3 regions of the Nonomuraea sp. 3-1Str genome follow, and region 3 is predicted to be linked to each of the others. Evidence: riboswitches for the same ligand, from Rfam matches in the RefSeq annotation. Region 3 holds a riboswitch; each other region holds the start of a gene.
The links. Region 3 has a riboswitch for thiamine pyrophosphate ahead of MTP10_RS32500 (FAD-dependent oxidoreductase). Riboswitches for the same ligand answer to the same signal wherever they lie in the genome.
Positions count from the first base shown of each region.

Region 1 (9,852 bases), on a different contig from region 3:
CATCGCAGGATCGTGGCGGGACACTGGGCGCAGCGCGGCCGGCCGGACGTGGTGGCCAGGATGATCGCCGAGTTCGCCGCGCACGTGGACGGCGCCGAGGCCCCGCCGGGGCTGCGCCGCGCCCGGCAGGAGTCCTCCCCGGGGAGGGAGAAGGCGTTCGCGGGGCGGCTGGCGGTCGTCACCGGCGCGGGCAGCGGGATCGGCCGCGCCACCGCCCGAGCCTTCGCCGCCCACGGGGCCGAGGTGGTCTGCGCCGACGTGGACGAGGCGGCGGCGGCCCGCACGGCCGCCGGCATCGCCAAGGACTTCGGCAGCACGGCCCACGCCCAGCAGGTCGACGTCGCCGACGCCGCCCGGATGGAGAGCTTCGCCCAGCAGGTCCGCGCCGAGTACGGCGTCCCGGACATCGTGGTCAACAACGCCGGCATCCTCGTCGCCGGCGCCTTCCTCGACCACTCCGTGGAGGACTGGCGGCGCATGATCGACGTCAACCTGTGGGGCGTGGTCCACGGTTGTCGCCTGTTCGCGGCGCAGATGGTCGAACGCGGCGAAGGCGGCAACATCGTCAACGTCGCCTCGCTGGCCGCGTTCGCGCCCACGATGCTGCTGCCCGCGTACTCGACGGTCAAGGCGGCGGTGAAGACGCTCAGCGACTGCCTGCGGGCCGAGCTGGCCGGGCAGGGCATCGGGGTCAGCGCGATCTGTCCCGGTTTCGTCTCCACGAACATCGCCCGTCACGCCACGTACGTCGGCACCGACCTCCGCGACATCTCGGTGACGGCGCTGGAGCGGCGCGGCTACCCGCCGGAGCGCGTCGCCGCGCACATCCTGCGGGCCGTCCACCGGAACGAGGCCGTCGTCCTGGTCAACGCCGAGGGCAAGCTCGGGTACGCCCTGTCACGCCTCTCGCCCGGCGCCGCCCGGGTGCTGGCCCGGCTCTCCGGCACGGCCCGCCGCCTCGGCCACCGGCCGAACTCTCATACGGCTCACCTGGAGCCGTGAGAAATCCACTGATTGCCAGATAACGATCGTGTCCTTGGGGGAAAGATGGAACTCGTGCTGTCACCCCAGATGGACGAATGCGTGCGACCCCAGCCGTTACGGCGACGGCCGGCGCAGCGCCGCAGCGCGCGCCGGGTCGAGCGGATGCTCGACGCCTGCGCCGAGCTGCTCGACGAGATCGGCTACGAGTCGCTCTCCACCACCCGCATCGCCGACCGGGCCGGGGTCGCGATCGGGTCGGTCTACCAGTTCTTCCCCGACAAGCGGGCCATCACCCAGGAGCTGACCCGGCGCAACGTCGAGCAGTTCGTCTCCAGGGTCGGCCGCAGGTTCCTGGAGGAGGACTACGTCGGCTGGTGGGAGGCCGTCGACGCGATCATCGACGAGTACGTCGACATGCACCGGACCGTCCGGGGCTTCAGAAGCCTGCACTTCGGCGACGTGGTCGACCTCAACCTCCTCGACTCCGACTCCGACAACAACACGGTGATCGCCGGACGGCTGCGCGGGCTGCTGCTCCAGGAGTTCGGCCTGGCCGACAGCCATGAGCTGGACGTGGCGGTCCTGGTGGCGGTCGAGGCCGGGGACGCGGTGCTCAAGCTCGCCTTCCGCCGCGACCCGAACGGCGAGCCGGAGATCATCGCGGCGGCCAAGCAGCTCATCCGCGGCTTCCTGTCCCGCCAGCTCCGCTCCTGGACGCCGCAGACGGCCTGACTCCCCGAGTGGTCAGTCGTTCAGGCGCAGGCGCTGGATGAGCTCGGGGAGCCAGCCGAGCGCCGGGTGCGGCTGCTGGACCTTGGGGGCCGGCGGGCGCGTGTCGGGGGCCGGCGGGCGTGCCTCGCCGGCCTGGGGCGCCTGCGAGGGCGTCACGCGTTGCCGGGGCGCGGGGGCGCGCCCCTCGCGGTCCTTGGCCGTCGGGGCACCGTCGCAGGGCGCCGGGAGCGCCACCGGCCACGCCTGGCGGTCCTCTCGCGCCTCCCGGGCGTCCAGCCGGGTCTCGATCGCGTGGAGTTCGCGCTCGGCCGATTCCACGGCGGCGAGCCGTCCGGAAAGGTATCCGGCCGCACCCGGAACCAGGACCGAAAGCGCCACGGCACAGGAGAGTGTGAAGGTCGTCTGCTTGGAGATGCCCATCGCAGCCCCTCCCCCTCGCCGGTGCGCGCGACCGCTATATGCCCTACGGCCTGCGAAGACACGCCGGAAGCGGGCATCCTTTGACATGACCTTGCCAAAGTCGTGCCGGATCGGCGATGTGCATTGCCGGGGCAAACCGGCACCTGGCTCGGTAGTCTCGCGGTGTGGCGCATGTGACCCGTGAGCACCTTGATCGCCTGCTCGAGCAGGCTCTGCTGGCCGACGACCACAGCTCCCTTGCCAGGCGGCTGTACGACGTCGCGCTCGGCTATTCCTCGGGCGACGTCTCCAGGGCGTCCATCCTGGTCCTCGCGGCCGAGGAATGGCGCTCCGCCGGGCAGCCCGCCCGGGCCCTGGAGTGCTTCCAGCGCGCGGTGGAGGACGGCGGTGAGTCGCTCATCGACCCACGCGCCGGCATCGCCGACACGCTCTTCGAGCTCGACCGTCCCGCTGAGGCGAGGGAGGTCATCGAGGCGATCCGCGCGGAGGGCGGGATCACCACGGCGACCTCCCACACGATCGCCGAGACGCTCGTCGCGTACGGCGATCTGCCGGCCGGGCTCGAATGGGTGACCCAGGCCGTGCTGGCAAGTGACGAGGACGACCCGGAGCATGTGGCGCTGCTGCGCACGCGCTACCGCATCCGGGTCGATCTGGGCCTGCCCGAGGACGAGCTCGACGCCCTGGTGTCCTGAGCCGGGCTCTCCGGGGCCGGGCGTCCTGTCCGGCCCGGGGTGCGCCCCGAGGGGCGCTCGCTGCCGTCGGCATGCCCGCGATCAGGCCGTACGGGTGATCCGGGGTCAGAGGGCGGCCGTGGCCTCCGCGCCGGTCGCCAGCCACTGGCCGGTGGGCCACGTCTCCAGCCGCCACGCGCTGTCCCAGAACATCCACTCGTACTCCGTCGCCCGGCAGAACGCCTCGGCCATGGCCCGGCGGGTGGCGGGGTCGGCGGTCCCGGCCAGCCGGTCGGCGATGGCGCGCACCTGTGTCACCGAGGCGGCGAACGACGGGTCGGAGTAGGTGGAGATCCACGCCTGGTACGGGTGGCCGGACCGGCCGGCCGTGCGCTCCAGCAGGGCCGTTCCGACGTCCTGGTAGACCCAGAAGCACGGCAGCACCGCGGCGACCAGCACGGGGAGGGGCGCGCTGAGAGCCGTCGCCTGGAGGTACGACGCGTAGGCCAGGCAGGTCGGTGAGGTGCGGATGCCGGCCACGTGCTCGGGGCTCAGCCCGAACCCGTCGAGGTAGCCGGTGTGCAGGGCGCGCTCGACGGCCAGCGCCGTGTGCGCGCTCTGGGCGAAGAACATGGCGTCCGCGGGCTCGGTGGCGCGCGCCGACGCCGTCGCCAGCACCTTCGCGTACGCCGCCAGGTAGCGGGCGTCCTGCACCAGGTAGAAGGTGAACCGGTCGCGGCTCAGGGTGCCGCCGCCGAGGGCGGTGTTGAACGGGTGCCGATGGATGGCGTCGAGCAGCGTGGCGGTGCTCGCCCAGACCTCGTCGCAGAACGACAACGTCGACGTCCCTTCGCCAGTACGAACTAGATCAGGTTCGACGGGTGTGATCTCAGCCCGGCCCTCCGGGCACCCCGCGTCACGGTCCACCGTAACAGGGATCATCCCAGCGGCAGGCTCGGGAGGAGGGTGCCGACGTCGCCGAGCGAGGTGACGCCGGGCTCCGCGACGCGGGAGGCCCCGGTGCGCGGCCCCTCCGCGTGGGTGGCGGCGTCCCGGCGGCTCGGTGCGCGGTCCGGCGCCTCGTGCGCGTGCTGACGGCGGACGGCCGGCTCCGGGGCCCCCGAGACGGGCACCCCGTCGAACGTCCGGACGGGCCGGGCCGGAGCCGCCGGCAGACCGGGCAGGTCGGGCGCGGCGGCCATCGTGGACACGTCGGACAGGCCCGAGGGATTGCGCGCGCCGGGAGGAAGGACGGGCACACCCGCGGCCGTGGCCGTCAGGTCGGGGGCGACCATCGGGGAGCCGGCGCCGCGGGGGCCGGTCAGGCCGAGGCGCTCCGCCGTCCGCGCCGCGACCGCGGCGGCGCTCTCCTCGCCGGCCGCCCCGCCCTCGTCCCCGGCCGGGACGGGGGTGAGGGCATGGGTGAGGGCGAGGACGGGAGGCGGCGCCGCGATGATCCAGATGACCCCGGCGCTCAGCGTGGCCGCCGCGACGGCCCGAAAGCCGGGACAGGACCGGGATGACCTGGGATAGGACCGGGATGACACTGACACTGGACGTCCCCCTCGTCGGTACGGCTGCCCGGGCGGACGCCGGGCGGATCTCGGACGAAGGCCGAAGCTAGCCAGGGAAGCGGTGCGCCGGGGCGGGCTTGGCCGAACGGTGGACCAGCCCTTACCGGCGAGCGGGCCGCGACACGGACCCGGGCCCGCGAAAGCCCCGGGAAGCCGGCCGGAAAGACCGGCCCCGGGGCCTTGTCGTCGGTACGTCGCGCGTCAGGCGCGCTTGACGGTCAGCTCGTCGTCGCCGAGGTCGACCAGCACCTTGTCGCCGTCCACGATCTCGCCCGACAGCACCGCCTTGGCCAGCTTGTCGCCGATCGCCGACTGCACCAGGCGGCGCAGCGGACGGGCGCCGTACAGCGGGTCGTAGCCGGTGAGCGACAGCCACTCGCGGGCCGCCGGAGTGACGTCCAGGGTCAGCCTGCGGTCCGCCAGCCGCCTCGCCAGCCGGTCGACCTGGAGGTCGACGATCTGGGCCAGCTCCTCCGAGCCGAGCGCGTCGAACAGGATCACGTCGTCGAGCCGGTTCAGGAACTCCGGCTTGAAGGCGCCGCGGACCGCGCCCATCACGGCCTCGCGCTTGGCGTCGCCCTCCAGCGTCGGGTCCACCAGGAACTGGGAGCCCAGGTTGGAGGTGAGGATCAGGATCGTGTTGCGGAAGTCGACCGTGCGGCCCTGCCCGTCGGTGAGCCGACCGTCGTCCAGCACCTGGAGCAGGATGTCGAAGACCTCGGGGTGGGCCTTCTCCACCTCGTCCAGCAGCACCACGGTGTACGGCCTGCGCCGCACGGCCTCGGTGAGCTGGCCGCCCTCCTCGTAGCCGACGTAGCCGGGAGGGGCGCCGACGAGCCGGGCGACGCTGTGCTTCTCGGAGTACTCGCTCATGTCGATGCGGGTCATCGCCCGCTCGTCGTCGAACAGGAACTCCGCCAGCGCCTTGGCCAGCTCGGTCTTGCCCACGCCCGTCGGGCCGAGGAACACGAACGAGCCGGTCGGCCGGTCGGGGTCGGCGATGCCGGCCCGGCTGCGCCGGACGGCGTCGGACACGGCGCGGACGGCCTGCTGCTGGCCGACCAGGCGCCTGCCCAGCTCGTCCTCCATGCGCAGCAGCTTGGTCGTCTCGGCCTCCATCAGGCGGCCGGCCGGGATGCCCGTCCAGGACGAGATGACCTCGGCGATGTCGTCGGGGCCGACCTCCTCCTTGACCATGGCGTCGTCGGGCTGGGCGGCCTCGGACGCCTCCCGCAGCGCCTGCTCCAGCCTCGGCACCTCGGCGTACATGAGCCGGGACGCCGCCTCGAAGTCGCCGTCGCGCTGCGCCCGCTCCGCCGAGCCGCGCGCCTCGTCGAGCTGCTTCTTCAGCTCACCGACCTTGTTGAGGCCGGCCTTCTCCCGCTCCCAGCGGCCGACGAGGGCGCTCAGCTCCTCCTGGCGGTCGGCCAGCTCCTTGCGCAGCCGCTCCAGCCGGTGGAGCGAGGCGTCGTCGGTCTCCTTGGAGAGGGCCAGCTCCTCCATCTTCATGCGGTCGACGTTGCGCTGGAGCTGGTCGATCTCCACGGGCCGGGAGTCGATCTCCATGCGCAGCCGCGAGGCGGACTCGTCGACCAGGTCGATGGCCTTGTCGGGCAGGAACCGGCTGGTGATGTAGCGGTCGGACAGGGCGGCGGCGGCCACCAGCGCGCTGTCGGCGATCTGCACCTGGTGGTGGGCCTCGTAGCGGCCCTTCAGCCCGCGCAGGATCGCGATGGTGTCCTCGACCGTCGGCTCGCCGACGTACACCTGCTGGAAGCGGCGCTCCAGCGCCGGGTCCTTCTCGATGCGCTCGCGGTACTCGTCGAGCGTCGTCGCGCCGATCATGCGCAGCTCGCCGCGGGCCAGCATGGGCTTGAGCATGTTGCCCGCGTCCATCGCGCCCTCGGCGGCGCCCGCGCCGACGACCGTGTGCAGCTCGTCGATGAAGGTGACGATCTGGCCGTTGCTCTCCTTGATCTCGGACAGCACGGCCTTCAGCCGCTCCTCGAACTCGCCGCGGTACTTCGCGCCCGCCACCATCGCGCCCAGGTCGAGCGAGATGAGCCGCTTGTTGCGCAGCGACTCGGGCACGTCGCCCGCCACGATCCGCTGGGCCAGGCCCTCGACGACGGCGGTCTTGCCGACGCCGGGCTCGCCGATCAGCACCGGGTTGTTCTTGGTGCGCCGGGACAGCACCTGCACCACGCGGCGGATCTCGGAGTCACGGCCGATGACCGGGTCGAGCCGGCCCGCGCGGGCGCGCTCGGTCAGGTCGACGCCGTACTTCTCCAGCGCCTGGTAGGTGTCCTCGGGCGTCTCGCTGGTGACGCGGGCGTGGCCGCGCACCTTCTCGAACGCGTCCAGCAGCGCCTGCGGCGTGGCCCCCTGCCCCTTGAGCAGCTCCGCCACCTGGCCGCCGTCGGTGGCCAGGCCCACGAGCAGGTGCTCGGTGGAGACGTACTCGTCCTCCAGTCGCTTGGCGCGCTGCGCCGCGGTGTTGATGACGGTGAGAAGCTGGCGCGAGCTCGTCGGCGCGCTCACGGTGGAGCCCTGCGCCTTCGGCAGCGCCGCCAGCTGCTCCTCCGCCCTGGCGCGCACGGCCTTCCAGTCGGCGCCCACGGCCTCCAGCAGCGGGACCGCGGTGCCGCCCGTCTGGCCGAGCAGCGTGGTCAGCAGGTGCGCCGGGGAGATCTCCGGGTGACCCTCGGCGGCGGCGCGCCGCATGGCCCCCGAGAGAGCCTCCTGGCTCTTCTGAGTGAGCTTGTAGTCCATCTTGTTCTAGGCCCCCGGTGGCAGCTCGTAGCGGATAAGCGCCTTGACCATCTGCATCTCGGCGCGCAGGCGGTGGACCTCCTCGCGCAGCCGCAACGCCTCGTTCTCCAGCTCCAGGATCCGTTTGATGCCGGCGAGGTTGATGCCCTCCTCCTGGGAGAGCCGCTGCACCTCGCGGAGCTGGAGGATGTCGCGCGTCGAGTAGAGGCGGCCGCGCCCCGCCGTACGTCCGGGGCTGACCAGCCCCAGCCGGTCGTACTGCCGCAGCGTCTGCGGGTGCAGCCCCGAGAGTTGCGCGGCCACCGAGATCACGTAGACGGGCGTGTCGTCTGAGAGATCGAAATAGTTGGCGTCCATCGGCTACTCGCTTCTGGCTCTCTGAATGAGATCAGCTCGCGGGTCGTCACCCGCCGTCGCGGTGCCGAACTCCGTCAGGAGCTCGCGCGACTTGTCGTCGAGGCTCTGCGGGACGACCACCTCCACCGTGGCGAGCAGATCGCCCTTCGTGCCGTCCTTGCGGGCGGCGCCCCGGCCGCGGACGCGGAAGGTGCGGCCGTTCGGGGTCCCCGGCGGGATGCGCAGCGTGACCGGCATCCCCTTGAGGATGGGCACCTTGATCTCGGCGCCCAGCGCGGCCTCCGTGAACGTCACCGGCACGGTGATCGTCAGGTTGTCGCCCGAGCGGCCGAAGACCGCGTGCGGCTTGACGTGGGTGAGGATGTACAGGTCGCCCGCGGGTCCCGCGTTCTCGCCCGGCGCGCCCTTGCCCTTGAGCCGGACCCGCTGGCCGTCGGCCACCCCCGCGGGAATGCGCGCCTGGATGGTGCGCGTGCTCCTGGCCCGGCCGCTGCCGTCGCACACGGGGCACGGGTCGTCCACGAGCAGGCCGCGGCCCTTGCAGTCGCGGCACGGCTCGGAGAAGGCGAAGTTGCCCAGGTTGCGGCTGGCCGCGCCGGTGCCCTCGCAGGTGGGGCAGACCCGCGGGGTGGTGCCCGCCTTGGCTCCCGTGCCGCTGCACGCGGCGCAGGCGGCCGAGCTGGTGAGCCGGAGGGACACCGTGGTGCCCTCGACCGCCTCCGTGAACGTGAGCGTGACCTCGGACTCGATGTCCTGTCCGCGGCGGGGCCTGGTGGTGCTGGTGGTGCGGGTCGCACCACCACCCCCCGTGCGGTTGAACAGCCCGCCGAACAGGTCACCGAGCCGCTCTCCGGCGCCGTGGCCGCCCTGGGGGCCGGCCGTGCCGCCGAAGAGGTCGCCGAAGTCGAACGGGAACCCGCCACCGCCGCCGGGCCGCTGGCCGCCGACACCGGAGCCGAACAGCGTCCGCGCCTCGTCGTACTCCTTGCGGCGCTTGCCGTCGGACAGGACGTCGTACGCCTCGGAGACCTCCTTGAACTTGGTCTCCTTGGCGGTGTCGCCCTGGTTGGTGTCGGGATGGTACTGCCTGGCCAGCTTCCGGTACGCCTTCTTGATCTCATCGGCGGTGGCGGACTTGGGCACACCAAGGACGGCGTAGTAGTCCTTCTCCAGGTAGTCCTTGGTGCTCATCTACAGCCCTTCGTCCATGTTCGTGGAGTTGTCGTCGCCGGAGTCAGTCGGCGATGTCGCCGGACGCCGGGGGGGCGTCCTCGGGCTCGGCCACAGCCACCCGGGCCGGGCGCAGCACCCGCTCGCCCATCCGGTAGCCGGACTGCAGGACCTCGACCGCGGTCGGCTCGGTCACGTCCGGCGAGTAGCTGTGCATCAGCGCCTCGTGGACCATCGGGTCGAACGGCTCGCCCTTCTGGCCGAACGCGCTCAGCCCGAGCTTGGTGACCGCCGCCTCCAGGGACTCCGCCACCTTCGCGAAGCCACCCGTCAGCTCGCCGTGGTCGCGGGCCCGGCCGATGTCGTCGAGCACGGGCAGCAGCTCCATGAGCGCCCCCGCGACGGCCTGCTCGCGCACCGCGACGCGGTCACGCTCGACGCGCCTGCGGTAGTTGGTGTACTCGGCCTGGAGCCGCTGGAGGTCGGCGGTCCGCTCGGCGAGCTGGGCCTCCAGCTCGCCGTCGGTCGTCGTCCCGGCCTGGTCGGGGGCCGGCGCCTGCTCGGAACGGGCCTCGGCCCCGCCCTCCGAGCTGACGCGTGGCAGCCCCGTCTCCGGGTCGATCTTGCGGTTGTCGCGGATCACCGGCTCACCGTGCTCGTGCCCGTTGTCACGCGGCGGCATCACTGGTCCTTCTTCGGCTGGTCGTCGTCAACGATCTCGGCCTCGACCACGTCGTCGTCGGCCTTCTGCTGCTGCTGGCCGTCGCCGGGCGCGGCCCCCTGCGGGGCGCCCTCGCCGCCGGCCTGCTGCTGGCTCTGGGCGTAGATCGCCGAGCCCATCTTCTGGCTGACGGTGGCGAGCTTCTCGGCGGAGGTGCGGATCGTGTCGGTGTCCGTGCCCTCCAGGGCCTTCTTCAGCTCGCCGAGCGCGTCGTTGACCTCGGTCTTGATGTCGCCCGGGACCTTGTCGTCGTTCTCGCGGAGGAACTTCTCCGTCTGGTAGGCGAGCCCGTCCGCGTTGTTGCGGACCTCTGCCTCCTCGCGGCGCTTCTTGTCCTCCTCGGCGTACGACTCGGCCTCGCGCATCATCCGCTCGATGTCGTCCTTCGGCAGCGCGGAGCCGCCGGTGATCGTCATCGACTGCTCCTTGCCCGTGCCCAGGTCCTTGG
Region 1 is NZ_JALHBK010000001.1:457,824-467,675, reverse strand. Features, by position in the region: gene MTP10_RS02540 (SDR family oxidoreductase) at 1-1,002, shown strand, start outside; gene MTP10_RS02535 (TetR family transcriptional regulator) at 1,072-1,716, shown strand; gene MTP10_RS02530 (hypothetical protein) at 1,729-2,094, opposite strand; gene MTP10_RS02525 (hypothetical protein) at 2,301-2,831, shown strand; gene tenA (thiaminase II) at 2,937-3,647, opposite strand; TPP riboswitch at 3,639-3,734, opposite strand; gene MTP10_RS02515 (hypothetical protein) at 3,749-4,363, opposite strand; gene clpB (ATP-dependent chaperone ClpB) at 4,586-7,156, opposite strand; partial or broken gene MTP10_RS02505 (heat shock protein transcriptional repressor HspR) at 7,190-7,513, opposite strand; gene dnaJ (molecular chaperone DnaJ) at 7,517-8,704, opposite strand; gene grpE (nucleotide exchange factor GrpE) at 8,748-9,365, opposite strand; gene dnaK (molecular chaperone DnaK) at 9,365-9,852, opposite strand, start outside.
Region 1: it holds a riboswitch for thiamine pyrophosphate, as region 3 does, so the genes downstream of both, tenA (thiaminase II) here and MTP10_RS32500 (FAD-dependent oxidoreductase) in region 3, are expected to answer to the same signal.

Region 2 (9,852 bases), on a different contig from region 3:
TGGCCGGCGTCACCATGGTGGCGGTCCTGCTCCTGGTGAGCTGGGCCGCCAGGCTGCTGCCCGTCGTGGGCGGCCGCGGGCCGAGCTTCCCCATGGTGTACGCCCGGCGGACGGCGTTCCAGCGTCAGCGTGATCCCGGCGCCGCCGGCCGGCCGCGCCCGAGAGCGCCCTCACCCAGCCCCGCTTCCGTCTAGCGGGGCTCGTCTCGTCGAGCCCTCGTCACCTGCACGTCGAGGAAGGGCTCATGATCGATTCTCTTGTCACGCTTCTCGTCGGCATGTCCGGAGGCCACGCGGCCGTCGCGATCGTGCTGTTCACGCTGGCCGTACGGCTGCTGCTGCTCCCGCTGAGCGTCCGGCAGGCGCGGGCCGCGCGCGTCACCGAACGCCTGGCTCCGAAGGTCCGGGCCCTGCGCAAGCGGTTCGAGCGCAACCCGGAGCGGCTCAGCAAGGAGCTGTCCCGTCTGTACGCGAACGAGGGCAGCTCGCCGCTGGCCGGAATCTTGCCCGGGATGGCCCAACTGCCGTTCATGTGGCTGATGTACCGGGTGGCCACCCATCCGACTGCCTTGGCCGGTCATGACCTTCTGGGCGCCCCGCTGGGCCAGCAGGTTGCCGGAATTGTCACCCATTACGGACTGATCAGTTGGCCCTTTTCGGTCTTCATTGTGGTGATCGCCCTGGTCACGCTGGTGGCGTGGCTCCAGGCGCGCCGGATCAGGGCCACACTCCCCGAGGAGCAGCCGGCGCTGATGCGGAGGATCATGCCGCTGATGCCCTTCGGCTCGGTCCTGGCGGCCCTGGTGATGCCGCTCGCCGCCGCCCTGTACCTGCTGGTGTCCAGCGCATGGACGTACGGTGAACGGACGGTGCTCACGCGCCGGTTCGCCTGACGGAGAGCGGGCGAACGCCCGGACAAAAACCGAGAGGCCGGCTCAGCCGGCCTCTCGCAGTGCTGCGACCTGGCCTTTCATGGTGCCGTTGCCGTCGGGGGCCGGCAGGACGGCCCAGACCGTGGTGGTGTCTCCGTCATGGCGCACACCCCAGCTCTCGGCGACGTACTCCACGATGCCCAGACCCCGGCCGCCGAGGGAGGACAGCGTGGGACGGCCCGCGCGCGGCTCGGTCGCCGCGCCTCCGTCGCTCACCGCGACCTCGATGTGGTCGTCGTTGCGCAGCCAGGTGACCTTGACCATGCCCGACGGCAGCGGATGCGCGTGCCGCAGCGCATTGCTGAGCAACTCGCTCACCACGAGCACCGCATCGTCGATCGCGGCGGAGAAGACGCCGCAATCATGCAGGTCAGTGCTCAGACGCTGGCGGGCAACAGCGACGCTGGACGGCGCGTACGGCAGCAACACCACGCTTGACACACCCACCTCCCCGTCTTCATGTGCCCCCCGCGGGAACACTCCCCGGTACGACCGAAATGCCCCGTTACTCGATCCCAGAAACCGGATCTCGATCACAGCTTGTCCACATCGGACGATAGGTCAGCTCAACCGTGACCACCTCGTTACCACACCGGTGTGTCGGTTCCGATAGGAGCAGCCGCGTTGAGCACCATCCGCATCCGGGTGCCTCCTCCCGGTCGCGCATGGGCGCTCACGTCGCCGCCCTGGGCCCTCGCGAGGCTGCGGACGATGTAGAGCCCGAGCCCCACGCCACCGAACCTCCTCCGGTCACCGCTGTCGACCTGGACGAACCTCTCGAAGATCCGTTCCCGGTCGGACGCGGCGATGCCGACGCCCTCGTCGTCGACGACCACGACCACCCTGTCGTCCTCCGGCCATGCCTGGACCCTGATCAACCCGCCCTTCGGTGAGTACTTGAAGGCGTTCTCCAGCAGCTGGCCGAGCACGATGTCGGTGGCCAGCGCGTCGCCCTTCACCCACGGCAGGCCGCCGGGGATTTCCACCTCGACCCGATGCGTGTCGGACAACTCGGGCAATCCTAGCGTTGCCGCATTAATCCGCTCAGCCAGGTCGAATGCCTCCACCCGTACCTTGAGCTCGTCGGCGCCGGCCCGCGAGCCGAGCAGCAGGTGGTCCATGAGCGTCCCCAGCGACCTGGCCCGCTCGGCGATCGTGTGGACGGCGGAGCGGCGCTCGGGATCGCTGAGCTTGTCCCAGCGGGCGTCGAGGGTGCTGGCGAAGCCCCGCACGATCGTGATGGGGGTGCGCAGCTCGTGGCTGGTCGTCGCCAGGAACAGGTCCTTGGCCTCCTCCAGCTCCTTGGCGCGCGTCACGTCGCGGAAGTCGACCACCATCTCGCCGGTCTCCTCCACGCGCGCGCTCACGACGTCGAGCCAGCGACCCGTGTCGAGCTGAAACGTCAGCTTCTCCCCCGGGCTGGGCAGGGGGAACGGCGGCGGGCCGCCGCGCACGTCGTCGACGGGCAGCCCGGTGAGCTCGGCCGCCGCGGGGTTCCACCGGATGACGCGGCCGGCCCCGTCGAGCACGGCGATGCCGTCGGCGCTGGCGTCGAACACCGCCTGCTCGTGGGCCCGCTGCCGCACCGCCTCCTGGTAGGCCATGGCGTTGCCCACCGCGATGCCGGCGTGCCCGGCCAGCAGCTCCAGCAGCTCCAGCTCCAGGTGGCCGGGCTTGCGCTGGGCGTACAGGGCGTAGAGGGCGCCGTACGGCCGCCCGCCCACGGCGGCCAGCCCCAGCGCGATCGTGTGCAGGCCGGTCAGCTCCGCCCACAGCAGTTCGTCGAGCCCGTGGGACTCCAGCAGGACGGTCTTGCCGGTGCGCAGCAGCTTGTCCACGAGGCTGGTGCGCAGCCCGGCCGTGGCGTCCTTGAGCGTCTCGGGCAGCCGGTGGGTGCTGACCACGCGCAGCCGTTCGCCCTCGATGAGCACGAAGCCACCCGCGTCGGCGCCCGTCAGCTCGGTCAGGCTGCCGGCGATCCGGTCGAGGACGGCGGGCAGCTCCAGCTCGGCGTTGATGTCGCCGACCACGTCGGTCAGCCGGCGTACCAGCCGGACCCGGCGCGCCATGCGCTCGCTCGCCGCCTCCTCGGCCGCCGCGCGGTGGTGGACGCACACGTATCCCACCACCGAGCTGCCCATCACCAGCGGCCCGATGTCGACCGTCACATCGAGCACGCTTCCGTCGCGGCGTAACCGCTTGGTGCGCAGCGTCACCTGGTCGCCGGTACGCGCGCGTTCGAGTACCGCGTTGTGCTCAGCCGTCAGCTCCCCCGGCACGATCGGCGCCCTGCGGCCCAGCATCTCCTCGGCGGTCCAGCCGAAGAGCCGCTCGGCGGCCGGGGTCCACACCAGCACGGTCTGGTCCCGGTCGAGCGCGATCAGCGCGTTGGGCGAGCCGGCGAGCACCGCGCGAGCGATCTCGTCGTCACTGCCGGCCCACTCGTCACCCACACCTCCATAGTGCCCGCGCTGCGCGGCCGCCGTCGGCCGATCCGTCCGATACGCTGCCGATCACGACCTACCAGGTGAGAAGAGGGTGAGCGGATGTCGAGCGGTGATCTCGATGCCCTGCTACGGGTGACCTCCGCCACCTACCGCGGGGAGACCCCGCCCGACGTCGCGTTCGGCACCTATGACGGCGCCGTGGGGCGACTGGTGCTGGCGGTGTCCGGCAAGGGGATCGTGGCGTGCAGCTTCGAGGACGAGCACGCGGTGTACGAGCGGGTGACGCGGCACGTGGGCTCGTTCATCGGGCCCGACCCCGGCCGGCTGGACCCGGTGCGCCGGGAGCTGGACGCGTACTTCTCGGGACGGCTGCGGGCCTTCACCACGCCGGTCGACCTGGCCATCGCCACGTCGTTCGCGCGCACGGTGCTGCAGAAGACCATGGCGGTCCCGTACGGCACGACGGCGACGCTCAGTGAGATCGGCGAGCACATCGGCCGGCCACGCGCGCTGCGGGCGGTCGGCAACGCGCTGATGGCCAACCCGGTGTGCGTCATCGTGCCGTGCCACCGGATCGTGCCCGGCGACGGCGCGCTCGGCGACTACGCCGGGGGCGTGAACGCCAAGCGCCACCTCCTCACCGTCGAGTCCCGCTCCTGATCACGAGCTGTCAGACGCGGTCGGCGTAGGTCCGGCGCCGGACCAGGCCGAGGGCGAGCGTGACCAGGGCGGCCACGAGCGCCGCGCCGAGCGCGCCGTTCATCCACGGCTGACGGGTGAAGCCGATCGCCTCGCGCACCCCCGCCCAGAGGCCGTCCCACGCCCCGACGGTCGGCGTCGAGGTGGTCAGCCAGTACGCGGCGAAGCCGAGCACCCAGGGCACCAGCATGGACCAGCGCGACGGCGCGTCCTCGTCGGTGTTCCACCGGGCGGAGCCGCCGAGCACGAAGTAGTCCACGGCGAGGACCGCGAACATCGGCACGAACACCGCGCCGATGATGCCGAGGAACGCCCCGTAGGAGTTCACGTCCACCACCAGCGCCACGGCCGTGGTGACCACGCCGATGGCGACGCTGAAGACGCGGCGGTCGACGCGGGGCATGAGGTTCTGCAGCGAGAGGGTGGTCGAGTAGACGTTCGCGAACGACTGGTCGGTCTCGCGCAGGACGAGCACGGCGAAGAACAACGCGCCGAGCGGCGCCGCGACGAACGTCCCGAACACCGCGGTGCCGTCCGCCTGGACCGCGGCCGCCCCGGCGATGGCCACCGCGTACACGCCGAGCCCCAGGCAGGCCACCTGGGCCAGCGTGTAGCCGCCGACGACGCCGGTGAACGCGGCGGCGCTCGACCTGGAGTGCCGGGCGAAGTCGGCGGCCATCGGCACCCACGAGACCGACAGCGCGATCACGTAGTCGACGGCCGGCGCGAACGCGTGCCACGAGCCGCCGGCCTGCGGCTGAGCCTGGCCGAGGAAGTCCACGGCGAACCAGGCCAGCGCGATGACCACGGCGACCGTGACGTACCGGCGCAGCAGCCGCACCGAGCCGAGCGGCCAGATCGACAGCGAGGTGGTGAGGACCCCGGCGACGATCACCCAGACCGCGTACGGCACCGCCGGACCGAAGATCGCGCTCGCGCCCATGGAGATCACCCAGAGCTCGAAGGCGCCCCAGCCGACCATCTGGATGATGTTGAGCACCGTCGGCACGTACGACAGCCGTGCCCCGAACAGCCCCCGGAGCAGCACCATCGAGGGCCGTCCGGTCTGCGTGCCGGGGATGGCGGCCAGGCCCACCATGGCGGTGCCGACGAGGCTGCCCACGACCGCGGCGGTGAGGGCCGCGGCCACGCTCAGGGGCGCGCCGCCCAGCGGGTCGAGCAGGAAGAGCGCGCCGGAGAAGCCCAGCAGGCTCACCCCGAGGTTGGCCCAGAGCGCGCCCTGGTCCAGCACCCCGAGCGTCTTCGGCGGGGCCTCGTCGAGAGTCAGCGGGACTTCGTTGACGGCATGCGTCATCACACACTCCCTACGCCGGCATTACCCGGACAGGTTCATGCGGTCGGCAGCAGCGGTAGCTGCCCTCTCAGCCCGGTGGCCCCGAGCTCCCGCGTCGGCTCATGCAGTTAGCGCCCTCATATTGCCTCATGAGAGGACATCTGGCCACAGTGAGCCGGATCTCAGATCGAGCCTGGCCGGCAACCGCCCGCGACCTGGGCGCCGTCGCCCTGCCCTGTCGCCCTCGCTGCGCTTAGTCGACCATCGGGCCGGAACCGAGCAGGGCGGAAACGTAGAGCGCGTCCGGTGACGCGTGCTCAAGCGCCGTCGAGAAATTCGGCGACGACGGGGTTGGCCACCGCTGGGCAGTCCTCGTGGACGTTGTGGCCGCATCCGGGCAGGACCCGGGAGGCGGCCCCGGGGATCCGCTTGGCCATCGCGGCGGCCTGCCACGGCTCGTCGAACCGGTCCTCGCCACCCCACAGCACCAGGGTGGCCGCGGTCACCTTGCCCATGAGGCGCTGGGTGACGGTGTAGTCGATGTTGCGCTGCGAGGCCCATAGAGCCTCGCGGTTGGCCGGCCGGCTCATCGGCGCCCAGTCCTCGGCGACGACCTCGTCGGTGACCCGTTCGGGATTCGCGAACGCCTTGCGCAGGACGCGGGCGGCGTCGCTCTTCCGCATGAGCTTGCCCATCACCTCGCCGACCACGGGGAACTCCAGGGGGCGCCAGTCCCAACCAGAGGGCACGTTCAGGCCGGTGGAGCCCATCAGCACCAGCCGGTCGACGCGCTCCGGATAGCGCTCGGCGAAGTACAGCGACCAACTGCCGCCCCAGGAGTGCCCGACCACGGAGGTGGTGCGCAGGCCCACGGCGTCCATGAAGGTTCCCAGGGCGCCGGCCATGGCGTCCAGGTCGTAGGAGAAGCCGTCCTTCTTGAGGGTGGTGTAGCCCTGACCGGGCAGGTCGACGGCATAGACGGTGTGGTCGGCGGCCAGGGCAGGGACGGTGTCCCGGTAGGAGTAAAGCCACTGCCCGCCGCCCGCGACCAGCACCACCGGCGAGCCATGGCCAGTCTTCGTGTAGTGGAAGCGGGCGAGGAGGGTGTCCGCGTAGCGGGAGTCGATCCGCGCCAGGTAGGGCGAGGCGTAGGCGGTCGCCGACGGCTGCCACGCGTAGGCGATGACCAGCGCCGAGACGCTCAGCACGGCGAGCAGGCCGCCCAGGGCCGCCAGGGCGCGGCGCAGCCACCGGCGCTCGGTCCCTGGGTGGACGTCGGGACCGGGCCCGGATGCGGGTGCAGCGGTGGTCGCCACGTTCATCAGCTCCTACAATCGTAGAAATTTCTTCAACGGTTATAGATCTGGCTCCTACGGATGTCAAACCTCTGGGCATACTGGGGTGCATGACCACTGGGAAGACCGAAACAGGCGGGCGGGGCGGCCGCACCGACACCCGCACGCTGCTGCTGGACACCGCCATGGCGGTCATCGCCGAGCACGGGCTGCGGGGTCTGACCCACCGTGCGCTGCAGGAGGCCGCCGGCGTCAAGCACGGCTCAGTGACGTACTACTTCAAAACCTGGGATCTGCTGGTCCTGGCCGTGGTCGACCGCATGGTCGAGATCGAAAAGGATCGGTCCGCGCCGGTGGTCCACGACCTGGTGCGATCCCTGGCCGTCCGGCCGCAGGGCCAGGATGCCGAGCCGGACTACGACCGGATCGCCGCCCTGCTGCAGCAGTGGTGGACTGCGAGCCGGGGCCTGCTGCTGGCCCGCTTCGAACTCGACCTGGCCGGGGCCAGGGAGCCCGCGGTGAGAGAGGCGATGGCGCGGTGCGGCGCGGAGTTCCGGCGGGCCGCCGAACTGATCACCCTGGCTGCCGGATCGCCCGAACCCGAACTCGATGCCCAGGTCCTGGTCAAGCTCATCGACGGCCTGATGCTCGACTTCGTCACCCGCCCTCCGCAGGACCGGCGCCATCTCGCGCTCGGCCTGCGGCACGCGGTGGAGGCGATTCGGCAGAACCGCACGCCCTGATCCCCGGCCACCCGCCTCACCATCCGTCGGCCACCCGCCACCGTCCGCTCTGGAGTCGTCGTGGACGAGGGCCCGAAGGTCCGCACCGGCCCCTCGGCGACGCTCCTGCCCGCATGGAGCACCTCCTCTGGAGTCGCTTCGCTCCGATCCCCCGCCGCCGCAGCGTTCCTGTCCGTCCTCGGTATCCCGGCAGCGGAATAGGCAGGGACGCCGGACTCGTGACGTCAGGCGTCCGGAGCGTAGGCGTACGGAGTCGTGGTGCCCAGCGGCTCGAACCCGAGGCGCAGCAGGATGGGGCGGCTCTCGTCGGAGGCGTCCACGTGGAGGTAGCGGTAGCCCCGCTCGACGGCCACCCGCGCCCGGTGGGCCAGCAGCGCCCGGTACACGCCGCGCCCGCGCCACCCGACCACCGTGCCGCCGCCGAAGAGCCCGGCGAACTCGGTGTCCGGGTCCAGGTCCACCCGCGCCCCGCTGATCGGCCGGTCACCGGCCATCGCGACGACCGCGGCCATCGACTCGGGCCGCTCGGCCAGCCGGCGGAGCAACTGGTCGCGCAGTCCCGGCGCCGGCATGCCGAACGCCTGCTCGTGCGCCTCCATGAGCAGCTCGATCCCCTCCGGGTCCTCCGCCGGGCGCAGGACGACGCCTTCGGGCAGCCGCGGCTCGGCGGCTATGGCGGCGGCCTCCGCGGCCAGCAGCGTCTCCTCAGGGTCTGCCGCGAAGCCCGCGGCCGACAGCCGCTCCGCCAGGTCGGCGGGGCGGTCGTGGGAGTACAGCTTCCACTCGAACGAGCGCTTCAGCGCGGTGAAGTACGCCACCTGCGCCGCGATCTCGGGGTCGGCCGTGTCCTCGTCGAGGTCCGACCACAGGATGCCGTTCCAGCCGCCCTCGGCCGCCTTGCGCACCACGCGGCCCGCCCGCTCGCCCTGGCTGATTCGCACCTGGCGGTCGTAGGCCGCCAGCATCTCATCACGATTCACCGGCACAGCCCACCAGCACGGACGCGCGCGGGGCAACCGGATTAAGGGACCGGCTCAGGCCACGAACGGCGGCTGACCGGTCTCGCTGACCATCGGACGGCTCGCGCCCTCCCACGACTGCATGCCGCCGCCGACGTTGACCGCCTCGCGCCCCAGGTGGTTCAGCCAGGCCGCCACCTGGTAGGACCGGCCGCCGACCCGGCAGACGACGTAGACCTTGCCGCCGGCGGGGACCTCGTCGACGCGCCCCTGGATCTCGCTCATCGGGATGTGCACGGCCTCGGGGGCGTGGCCCGCCACCCACTCCTCACGCTCGCGCACGTCCAGCAGGAAAGCGTCGTCGGGTACGTCACGTGCCTCTACCTCGGGAACCGTCATGCGTCCATCATCTCGCGCCTTCGGTCGTAGGCCGCACGGGCCTCGGCGATCTCCCGCTGGTGCCGCTCGGTCCAGGTGACCAGCGACTTGATCGTCTCGTGCAGGGTGCGGCCGAGCGGCGTGAGCGCGTAGTCGACGCGGGGCGGCACGACGGGATGGACGGTCCTGGTCACCAGGCCGTCGCGCTCCAGGTGGCGCAGGGTCACGCTGAGCATGCGCTGGCTGACCCCGTCGATCTCGCGGCGCAGCTCGCTGAAGCGCAGGCTCCGGCTGTCGAGCAGGGCGATGACGAGCAGCGACCACTTGTCGGCGACGCGGTCCAGGATCTGCCGGACCTCGCAGTCCTCGCGGGTGTCCCACTGCCGGACGTCGTAGTCGTCGGTGATGTCACAGGAGGCGTGGTCGTCCATGGCATCCATGCTGTCGCAGGCTCCGTACGGTTACAAGAGATAACCGACCCTACTTGAGCAGGCGCGACAGGCGCCGGTCGGCGAGCGGCTTGCCGCCGGTCTGGCAGGTCGGGCAGTACTGGAGCGAGGAGTCGGCGAAGGAGACCTCGCGGATGGTGTCGCCGCAGACGTCGCACGGCTGACCGGCGCGGTTGTGGACGCGCAGGCCGGACTTCTTCTCCGCCTTGAGGTCCTTGGCGGCCAGCCCATGGGCCCGCTCCATGGCCTCGCGCAGCGTCGTGACGATGGCCTCGTGCAGGTCCGCGATCTGCGCGTCGGTCAGCGAGGAAGCGATCTTGAACGGGGACATCCGGGCCGCGTGGAGCACCTCGTCGGAGTAGGCGTTGCCGATGCCCGCGACGACCTTCTGGTCGCGCAGCAGGCCCTTGATCTGCGTGCGGTTGCCGCCCACGATCTTCTTCAGCGTCTCGACCGTGAACGACTCCGCCAGCGGGTCCGGGCCCAGCGCGGCCACGCCGGGCACCTCGGCCGGGTCCCTCGTGACGTACATGGCCAGGCGCTTCTGCGTGCCGGCCTCCGTCAGCTCGAACCCCGGCGCCAGGCCCTCGTCGTCGGGCGCGAACCGCACCCTCGCCGCGAGCGGGCCCTTGCCGGGACGGACCGGCTTGGCGCCCG
Region 2 is NZ_JALHBK010000002.1:58,452-68,303, forward strand. Features, by position in the region: gene MTP10_RS03975 (DUF6412 domain-containing protein) at 1-194, shown strand, start outside; gene MTP10_RS03980 (membrane protein insertase YidC) at 245-892, shown strand; gene MTP10_RS03985 (ATP-binding protein) at 935-1,372, opposite strand; gene MTP10_RS03990 (ATP-binding protein) at 1,516-3,384, opposite strand; gene MTP10_RS03995 (methylated-DNA--[protein]-cysteine S-methyltransferase) at 3,478-4,038, shown strand; gene MTP10_RS04000 (cytosine permease) at 4,049-5,392, opposite strand; TPP riboswitch at 5,383-5,495, opposite strand; gene MTP10_RS04005 (alpha/beta hydrolase) at 5,689-6,687, opposite strand; gene MTP10_RS04010 (TetR family transcriptional regulator) at 6,777-7,409, shown strand; gene MTP10_RS04015 (GNAT family N-acetyltransferase) at 7,634-8,389, opposite strand; gene MTP10_RS04020 (rhodanese-like domain-containing protein) at 8,444-8,767, opposite strand; gene MTP10_RS04025 (helix-turn-helix domain-containing protein) at 8,764-9,177, opposite strand; gene MTP10_RS04030 (DNA-formamidopyrimidine glycosylase family protein) at 9,227-9,852, opposite strand, start outside.
Region 2: it holds a riboswitch for thiamine pyrophosphate, as region 3 does, so the genes downstream of both, MTP10_RS04000 (cytosine permease) here and MTP10_RS32500 (FAD-dependent oxidoreductase) in region 3, are expected to answer to the same signal.

Region 3 (9,852 bases):
TGGACCGTTGCCTGAGGGAGTTCGTCGACCGGCAACTGCCGCTCACGGGCGCGCCGGAGCTGGAGCCGCTCCGCCTGGCCGCCAAAGAGCTGCTGGCCGGCGGCAAGCGGCTGCGTCCCGCGTTCTGCTACTGGGGGTGGCGCGGGGCGGGCGGCGCGGACGAGCCGGGCATCTACCCGGCCGCGGCGTCGCTGGAGCTGCTCCAGGCCAGCGCGCTGGTCCACGACGACGTGATGGACAAGAGCGACCTGCGCCGCGGGATGCCGTCGGCGCACCGCCGGTTCGAGACGATGCACGCGGGGGCCGGCTGGCACGGGTCGGCCGAGCAGTTCGGCGTGGGCGCGGCGATCCTGCTGGGCAACCTGCTGCTGATCTGGTCCGGCGAGATGTGGCGCGGCAGCGGCCTGCCGCCGGAGTCGATCGCGGCGGCGCAGCCGGTCCACGACCACATGCGCACCGAGCTGATGTGCGGCCAGTACCTCGACCTGCTGGAGCAGGCCCACGGGGAGAACACGTTCGAGTCGGCGCTGCGCGTCGCCCTGTACAAGAGCGGCAAGTACTCCGTGGAGCAGCCCCTCCGGCTCGGTCTGGTCCTCGCGGCGGGCGAGCTGGCGCCGTGGATGGACGAGCTGTGCACCACGTACGGCACGCGGGTGGGGATCGCGTTCCAGATGCGCGACGACATCCTCGGCGTGTTCGGCGACCCGGCGGCCACCGGCAAGCCGGCCGGCGACGACCTGCGCGAGGGCAAGCGGACGATGCTCGTGGCGCGCACCCTGGCCGCCGCCACCCCCACGCAGGCCGCGCTGGTGCGGAGCCTGCTCGGCGACCCGGGACTCGACGACCGGGGCGTGGCGGCGCTGCGGGAGGTCATCGAGGACACGGGAGCGCTGCGGGAGTGCGAGGACCTGATCGGGGCGTACCTGCAGGAGGCCCTGGCCTGCCTGGACAAGGCGCCGATCACGGCCGGGGCGCGCTCCGCGCTGGCCGACCTGGCCGTCGCGGCCACCTCCCGCAAGGCCTGACCCTCCCCCGCGCTTCCACGGGCGCGGGGGAGCGTCGTGACCGGGTCAGCGGGCCAGGCGCTTGGCGAACTCCGCCGCCGCCGCGCCCGGGTCGTCGGCCTCGGTGATCGCCCGCACCACGACGACGCGGGTCGCCCCGCACGCCATGACCTCGTCGAGGTTGTCCAGGTCGATGCCGCCGATGGCGAACCACGGCCGGTCCGTGGCGATCGAGGCCGCGTGCCGCAGCAGCGACGGCCCCGGCGCGGGACGGCCCGGCTTGGTCGGGGTGGGCCAGGTCGGCCCGCAGCAGAAGTAGTCGACGCCCTCCTCCACCGCGGCGGCGGACGCCTCGGCGGTGGAGTGGGTGGACCTGCCGATGAGGATGTCGTCGCCGAGTATCTCCCGCGCGACGCCCACCGGAAGGTCGTCCTGCCCCAGGTGGAGCACGTCGGGCCGGGCGGCGTAGGCCACGTCCGCCCGGTCGTTGACGGCCAGCAGCCTGCCGTGCCGGTCGCAGGCGTCGCGGAAGACCTCCAGCAGCTCGAGCTCCTCCCGCGCCTCCAGGCCCTTCTCGCGGAGCTGGACGACGTCGACGCCGTTGGCGAGCACGGCGTCGAGGAACTCGGCCAGGTCACCGCGCCGGCGCCGGCCGTCGGTGCAGAGGTAGAGCCGGGCGTCAGAAAGCGAGGGCCTGGGCACGCCGCTTGACCTCGGTGTGGCGGCCCGCGCGGATCGCCTCGACGGGCGAGCCGGGCAGCGAGTCGTCCGGGGTGAACAGCCACCGCAGCGCCTCGGCGTCGTCGTAGCCCGCGTCCAGCAGCACGGTCAGCGTGCCGGGCAGGCCCTTCATCACGTCCCTTCCGTCAAGGAACACCGCGGGCACGTGCGGCCCGCCGCTGCCCCGGCGCACGCCGAGCAGCTTGTGGTCCTTGAGGAGTTGCTTGGTCCGCCCGAGCGAGAGCTGCAGGCGGTCGGCCACCTCGGGGAGAGTGAGCCACTCGTTGACGAGCTGGTCGGTCTCCCGGTCGATCTGTGCAACAGAAAGCGTCACGAAACCACAACTACCACATGGCGCGCTTGCTCAAACAACACAATCCCGTAGAGGGACATCGGGATCTACCAGGCGTTCCGGGTCCATCCGGTGCCCCGCCTCGATGATGCGGCGGCCCTGGACGAGGTCGCGGGGCCGGTCCACGGCGAGCACCGCGGCCAGCGCGCCGTCGCCGGTCAGCCAGCAGGCCGACCACTTGCCCTCCGGGGCGCCCCGGTACAGGAGGCGGTCGCCGGCCGGATGGTGGCCCGCGTACTGGACCATGTGGCCGAACTGCTCGGACCAGAAGTACGGCACCGGGTCGTAGACGGCCTCCTCGCCCAGCAGGGTGGCCGCGGCGACCTCGGGCGCGCCGAGTGCGGTGTCCCAGTGCTCCACCCGCAGGCGCGTGCCGTAGCGGCGCGACCACCAGGCGGCGCAGTCGCCCACCGCGACCACGCCCGGCAGGGAGGCGCGCAGGTGCTCGTCGGTGACGACGCCGTTGTGCAGGTCGATGTCGGCGCCCGCCAGCCACTCGACGGCCGGGCGGACCCCGATGCCGGAGACGACCACGTGCGCCTCGACGAACTCGCCGTCCACCAGCCGCACCCCGCCCTCGTCCACTGACGCGACCATGGTGTCCAGCCGCAGGTCGACGCCCTCGTACCAGCCGGTGGTGCGGGCGCCGATCCCGGCCCCGACGGCGTGGAAGAGCGGCGCGGGTCCGGCCTCGATCACGGTCACCTCGCAGCCCGCGCGGCGGGCGGCCGTGGCCACCTCGGCGCCGATCCAGCCGGCGCCGACCACGGCGACGCGGGCGCCGCGGACCAGCCGGGCGCGCAGCTCCAGGGCGTCGTCGAGGGTGCGCAGCACATGCTGCGGCCCGTCGCCGGGCAGCGTGATCGGCTCGGCGCCGGTCGCGATGACCAGCCCGTCGTACGGCAGCTCCCCCTCGCCGGTCTCGACGACGCCCGGACGCAGGCCGGTGGCGCTGACACCGGGGCGGAAGTCCACCTCCAGCGTCGCGAGGTCGGAGTCGACGAAGCTGGAGTCGCTGGTGCCCAGCAGCACCGCCTTCGACAGGGGCGGCCGGTCGTACGGGCGGTGCCGTTCCTGTCCCAGGAGGGTGATCTCGCCGCCGAACCCCCTCGCCCGCAGGGCCTCGATGCTGCGCACGCCGGCCAGGCCCGCTCCTGCCACCACGACACGGTTCACGGTCAAGACCATAACGGGGCCGCCGCCTGCGCTCCGCACCGAGGCCGTAGGCTGGAGGGGCAAGACGCGCGGGAGTCCGGCCGTGACCGGGCTGAGAGGAAGGCTTGACCGGGCCTTCGACCGCAATCCACCTGATCCGGATCATGCCGGCGAAGGGAGCGCGCATGGAGCTGGTCGTGGGCGGCGGGATCGTCGGGCTGTCGATCGCCTGGCGACTGTCGCGGGCGGGGCGGCCCGTCACCGTGGTGGACCCGGCCCCGGCCTCCGGGGCCTCGCACGCGGCCGCCGGCATGCTGGCGCCCGTCAGCGAGGTCGCCTACACGGAGGAGCCGCTGCTGCGGCTGGGGGTGGCGTCGCTGCGCCGCTGGCCGTCGTTCGCCGCCGAGCTGGCCGAGGACGCCGGCCTGCCGCCGGGCGTCCTGGCCCCGTCCCGCCCACCCGGGCCCTTCGGCGGCGCCCGTCCCGTGCCGTCGTCCCCTGCGCGGTCGGGACCCGTCCCGTCGTCCCCTGCGCGGTCGGGACCGGTCCCGTCGTACGGGCTGGACTTCCGTGCCGACGGCACCCTGGACGTGGCGTTCGGCGCGGACGACCTGGCGGCGCTGGACGAGCTGGCCGGGTTCATGGGCAAGCTGGGGCTGCCGGTGGAGCGGCTGACGGGCCGGGAGTGCCGCCGCCTGGAGCCGATGCTGGCCCCGTCGGTCCGGGGCGGGCTGCTGGCGCCGGGCGACGCGTGGGTGGACCCGCGCCGCGTCACCGCGGCCCTGCTGGCCGCCCTGGAGCGGCTGGGCGTCCCCGTGGTGCCGGCCCGGGTGTCCGAGCTCCTGCGTGCCCCCGGCGGCCCTGGTGACGGCTCCGGGCGCGGTCCGGCGGTCGTGGGCGTACGACTGGACTCTCCGGCGGACGGCGGGGACCTGCCGTCCGAGATCCGGGCCGACGGGGTGATCCTGGCCGCCGGAGCGTGGAGCGGCGAGCTGTACGACCTCCCGATCCGGCCGGTCAAGGGCCAGATCATGCGGCTGCGCTCCCCCGAGCCGCTGCTGGGCCGGTGCGTGCGCGGCATGGTCCACGGCGCCCCCGTCTACCTGGTGCCGCGGGGCGACGGCGAGCTCGTGGTGGGCGCCACGCAGGAGGAGATGGGGTTCGACACGCGGGTGACGGCCGGCGGCGTGTACGAGCTGCTGCGCGACGCCCGGGAGCTGGTGCCCGGCGTGACCGAGCTGGAGGTGGCCGAGGTGGTGGCGGGCCTGCGTCCCGGCACCCCGGACAACCTGCCGCTCATCGGCCCCGCCGGCGTCCCGGGGCTGACACTGGCGACCGGGCACCACCGCGGCGGGGTGCTCCTGGCGCCGCTCACGACGGCGATCCTCCTGGGCGAGGAGCCCGAGTCGGCGGCCCTCTGCTCCCCGGCCCGCCACCAGCCGGCCCCCGGCGCTCACGACAGGCCCTCCGGCCCCTACGACGGCAACTCCGGCTCCGAGGAGATGGGATGAGAGTGACGATCAACGGCAGCCAGCGCGAGGTGCCCGACGGCACCACCGTGGCGCAGGCCGTACGGATCCTGACCACCGCCACCACCGGCGTGGCGGTGGCCCTGAACGACGAGGTGGTGACGCGCGGCTCGTGGGACACCACGGCGCTCGGCGACAGCGACCGCGTCGAGGTGCTCACGGCGGTGCAGGGTGGATGACCTGATCATCGCCGGGGAGAAGTTCTCCTCCCGGCTCATCATGGGCACCGGCGGCGCGCCCTCGCTGGAGGTGCTGGACCAGGCCCTCGCCGCCTCCGGCACCGAGCTGACCACGGTCGCGATGCGGCGGCTCGACCCGTCGGCCCGCGGCTCGGTCCTCGACGTGCTGCGCGTGCGCGGCATCAAGGTGCTGCCCAACACCGCGGGCTGCTTCACCGCGGGCGAGGCCGTGCTGACGGCCAGGCTGGCCCGCGAAGCCCTCGGGACGAACTGGGTCAAGCTTGAGGTCATCGCCGACGAGCGGACGCTGCTGCCGGACCCGATCGAGACGTTCGACGCGGCCGAGCGGCTGGTGGCCGAGGGCTTCGTGGTGCTGCCGTACATCGGGGACGACCCGGCGCTGGCGCGCCGCCTGGAGCAGGCCGGCTGCGCGGCCGTCATGCCGCTGGGCGCGCCCATCGGCTCCGGCCTCGGCATCCGCAACCCGCACAACATCGAGCTCATCGTGGAGGCGGCCTCCGTGCCGGTGATCCTCGACGCGGGCATCGGCACGGCCAGCGACGCCGCGCTGGCGATGGAGCTGGGCTGCGACGCCGTGCTGCTGGCGACGGCGGTCACCCGCGCGCAGCGACCCGACCTGATGGCGGCGGCCATGCGGGGCGCGGTCCAGGCCGGGCGACTGGCCCGCCAGGCCGGGCGCATCCCGCGCCGCCGCTACGCCGAGGCGTCCTCCCCCATGAACCCATGAACCCGTGACCCCGTGACCCGGTGAGCTGGGCCCCCACGGATCGGGTCAAGCCGGCCCCGGCGTCACGCCGGGGCCCGCGGGGCCTCCGTGAGCCGGTGGATCCCCTGGTCCCGGAGTGGCCCGGGAGGTCAAGAGAGGGCGCGGCAGGGGCCACGGCTCCGCATCGTTTCGGGTGGTCGCACCCTGGCGGTGGCCAAACGCCCGTAAACTCGGCGGCGTGGACACGACGACGGCGGACCCCCTGGTCGGGCGACTCCTCGATGGGCGCTACCGCATCGAGTCCCGGATCGCGCGGGGCGGCATGGCGACCGTCTACCTCGCCCTGGACGTCCGGCTCGACCGCACGGTCGCGCTGAAGGTCATGCACCGCTCGCTCGCCGAGGACCCGGCGTTCGTGCGGCGCTTCATCGGCGAGGCCAAGTCCGTGGCCAGCCTCTCCCACCCCAACGTGGTGCACGTCTTCGACCAGGGCACCGACGGCGACGTCGTCTACCTGTCGATGGAGTACGTGCCGGGCCGGACGCTGCGCGAAGTACTGCACGAGCGGGGCAGGCTGCCCGCCCGCGAGGCGCTGGAGATCCTGATCCCGGTGCTCGCGGCGCTGGGCGCGGCCCACCAGGCGGGCATGGTCCACCGCGACGTCAAGCCGGAGAACGTCCTGATGACGGCCGACGGCCGGGTCAAGGTCGTGGACTTCGGGCTGGCCCGCGCCATCGAGGCGACCAACCAGACCCGTACCGGCGTGATGATCGGCACGATCGGCTACATGTCGCCCGAGCAGGTGACCACCGGCCGCGCCGACGTCCGCACCGACGTCTACGCGGCCGGGATCATGCTGTTCGAGCTGGTGACCGGCCAGCAGCCGTACGACGGCGAGACGCCCATGTCCGTGGCCTACCGCCACGTGCACGACACCGTCCCGGCGCCGTCGTCGCTGACCCCCGACGTGCCTCCGGTGGTCGACGCGCTGGTGGCGCACGCCACGGCGCGCGAGCCGGACGCCCGGCCCGCGGACGCGACCGCGATGCTGGTGGCGGCCGTCGAGGTGCACCGCCAGCTTCCCCGGCTGACCGCGCCGGGCCTCTCCCACTCCCCGGCGCAGCACTCGATGCCGGGCACCGGCTCGTACGCCCCCTCGGGGCCGCTGGCGGCGCCCACGGCACAGCCGTCGTCCGGCGCCCACCCCTTGCCCCCGGGACCCCGCACAGGGGCACACACGGGGGCGCACACAGGGGCACACACGGGGGCTCGCACCGGGCCGCAGAGCGGCGCCCGGCCCACCGGCCCGGCGGCCGGCGGCTACGGCTCGCAGCCCGCCTCCCAGCCGGGCCTGCCTCCCGGGTCGCCCGCGATGACGCTGGCCATGCCGCAGGTCCCGCCCGGCGGGGCGGCCGGCCCCAGCCCCACGGTCGTGCAGCCCCGGATCGAGGGGCCGGCCGAGCACACGGGCGGGCGGCGCGGCGGGTTCCGGCCGAGCTGGATCATCATCGGCCTGGCCGTCGTCATGGTGGCGGCGATCGGGCTGACCGCCTGGTACGTCTCCCGTCCCCAGTACGTGGCCGTGCCCGCCGACCTGGTCGGCAAGGACGTCTCGATCGTGGAGCAGAAGCTCACCTCCGGCGGCTTCAAGGTGCGCCTGGCGCCGGGCGAGTACAACGACAAGGTGAACGAGGGCCTGGTGCTCCGCATCGACCCCGTGACCGGGCAGCAGGTCCTGGCCGGCGCGACCGTCACCCTGGTGCCCTCCCTCGGTCCCAAGCTGGTGCTGGTGCCCAAGGTGGCGGGCATGTCGGCCGACGACGCCCGCGCCACCATCGCCAAGGCGGGCCTGACGGTCGGCAGCGTCCGCCGGCTGGCCAGCCCTGACGTGGCCCGCAACACGGTGATCCGCACCTCGCCGCTGGTGGGCGAGAAGCTCAAGGAAGGCTCAAAGGTCTCCATCTACGTGAGCGCCGGGCTGACCATGCCGGACGTCAGCCACATGCCCAAGGACCAGGCCGCCGCCTACCTGCAGGAGCAGGGCTTCCAGGTGCAGGTCAACGAGGTGGATGACGACGCCGAGCCGTGCACGGTCATCGCCCAGGCGCCCAAGGCCGACGCCGAGGTGGACCGGGGCGCGGTGGCGATGGTCACGGTGGCGCGCTGCCAGACCGACATCGGCGAGTGGTTCCGCAGGGGCGACAACGAGGCCCGCGAGGACCAGCAGTTCCAGATGATCCCGCAGGTGATGGGCAAGAACATCAACGACGCCCGCCAGGAGCTCCAGCAGCTGGGCTGGAGGGTCAAGGTCCGCAAGCTGGGGCGCGGCAGCGGTGTCGTCCGCTTCCAGCAGCCCCTGCCCAACAGCGAGCGCCCGCCGGGCTCCGAGGTCACCCTCTGGCACTGACGTCCCCCGCGCGGGGGACGCCGGTCCGGGGGCCGGCCGCTCAGCCCGTGAGGTGGCCGTGCAGGCGCACGCGGGCCAGGCCGCCGTCGGGGTGGATGTCGACCCGCACGTGCGTCACCGGATCGGCGTGGCCGAGGCGGAAGCGGTGCGGCGTGTCCGGCTGCAGCCGCGTCCGGGGCAGCAGCTCGACCTCGCGGTCCCCGTCGAGGCCGGTGAGCGTCACGGCGGCGGGCGCGTTGAAGATCAGGTTCGTGGTGTCGATCTCGGCGAGCCTGACGACGCCCCGCCCGGCCAGCCGGATGACCAGCCACTCGTTGCCCTCCTCGCGGCGGCGGGCGGTCTCCCAGCCCTCCGCCTGGTGGCGGGCCAGGCCGGGGGCGATGACGTTGTCGGGGGCGGAGTAGTACGCGTTGGAGCAGGCGGTGACCCGGCCGCCGTTCTGCAGCGCCGCCAGGTCGAGGCTCAGGCCGTCGTACACCGACAGGTCGGGGCGCGCCTCGCCGTGGACGCGCAGCCGGGCGATGCCGCCGTCGGGGAACATGTTCAGCCGCACGTGCGTGTAGCGGCCGTCGTCGGCCACCTCCACCGGGTGCTCGGCGTCGCCGCGCAGCGGCAGCCGGGGCACGATCTCCACCCAGCGGGCGCCGGCCAGCTCGGCGGGCGACGGGTGTCCGTCCACGGCCGCCGCCTCGACCGACGCGTGGGTCGGGTGGTTGCCGGTGAACCAGGCCGTGTCGATGACCACGCCCCGGACGGCGCCGGGCAGCCCGAGCCGGACGATCGCCCAGTCGTGCCCCGGCTCGCGCCGCCGCCGCGTCTCCCACCCGTCGTACACCTGGCCCCTGCCGCCGAACGTCTCCGGCCGGAACGCCGGCCGGCCGGGCCGGATCAGGCTCTCCTTCTCGGCGAACGACTCGTCGCTGGCGGCGACGACCGAGCCGCCCAGCGTGCGCAGCGCCAGGTCGGGCAGCGTGGTGAAGCCGGCGGTGGGCCGCTGCGACATCATCTACTTCTCTCCCAGCAGGAAGGTCCCGTACGGCTCTCCGTCGACGGGTCGGCCCCGGAGCCACGTGGTGAGCACCACGCCCTTCAGGGTGCGGCCGTGGTACGGGGTGACGGGATTGCGGTGGTGGAGGCGGCCGGCGTCCACGAGGTTCGGGGCGTCGGGGTCGAAGGCCACCAGGTCGGCGTCATTGCCCGGCTTTATCGCGCCTTTTCGCGAAATTTCGGCTATTGCGGCTGGATGGGTGGACATCCAGCGGGCCACGTCCGCCAGCCCGTACCCCCTGCGGGACGCCTCCGTCCAGACGGCGGACAGCCCGAGCTGGAGGGAGGCGACGCCGCCCCAGGCGGCGGCGAAGTCGGGCGCCTTGAGGTCGGCGGTGGACGGCGAGTGGTCGGAGACGACGCAGTCGAGCACGCCGCGCGCCAGGCCGTCCCAGAGCAGGTCGCGGTTGGCCCCGTCGCGGATCGGCGGGCAGCACTTGAAGCTCGTGTCGCCCTCCGGCACCTGCTCGGCCGTGAGCGTGAGGTAGTGGGGGCAGGTCTCGGCGGTGACCGGCACGCCCCGCGCCCGGGCGGCCTCCAGGGGTTCGAGGCAGGCGGCGCTGGAGACGTGCAGCACGTGCACCCGCGCGCCGGTCTCCTCGGCCAGCCGGATCACCTGCTCCACGGCGCTCCGCTCGGCCGCGCCGGGCCGCGACTCCAGGAAGTCCCGGTACGTGGGTCCGGCGGGCTCGGCCAGCAGCGCCGGGTCCTCGGCGTGCACCACCAGGAGCC
Region 3 is NZ_JALHBK010000027.1:48,444-58,295, reverse strand. Features, by position in the region: gene MTP10_RS32520 (polyprenyl synthetase family protein) at 1-1,025, shown strand, start outside; gene thiE (thiamine phosphate synthase) at 1,071-1,706, opposite strand; gene MTP10_RS32510 (Rv2175c family DNA-binding protein) at 1,684-2,058, opposite strand; gene MTP10_RS32505 (FAD-dependent oxidoreductase) at 2,089-3,252, opposite strand; TPP riboswitch at 3,311-3,427, shown strand; gene MTP10_RS32500 (FAD-dependent oxidoreductase) at 3,417-4,742, shown strand; gene thiS (sulfur carrier protein ThiS) at 4,739-4,939, shown strand; gene MTP10_RS32490 (thiazole synthase) at 4,932-5,687, shown strand; gene MTP10_RS32485 (protein kinase domain-containing protein) at 5,905-8,073, shown strand; gene alc (allantoicase) at 8,114-9,079, opposite strand; gene allB (allantoinase AllB) at 9,080-9,852, opposite strand, start outside.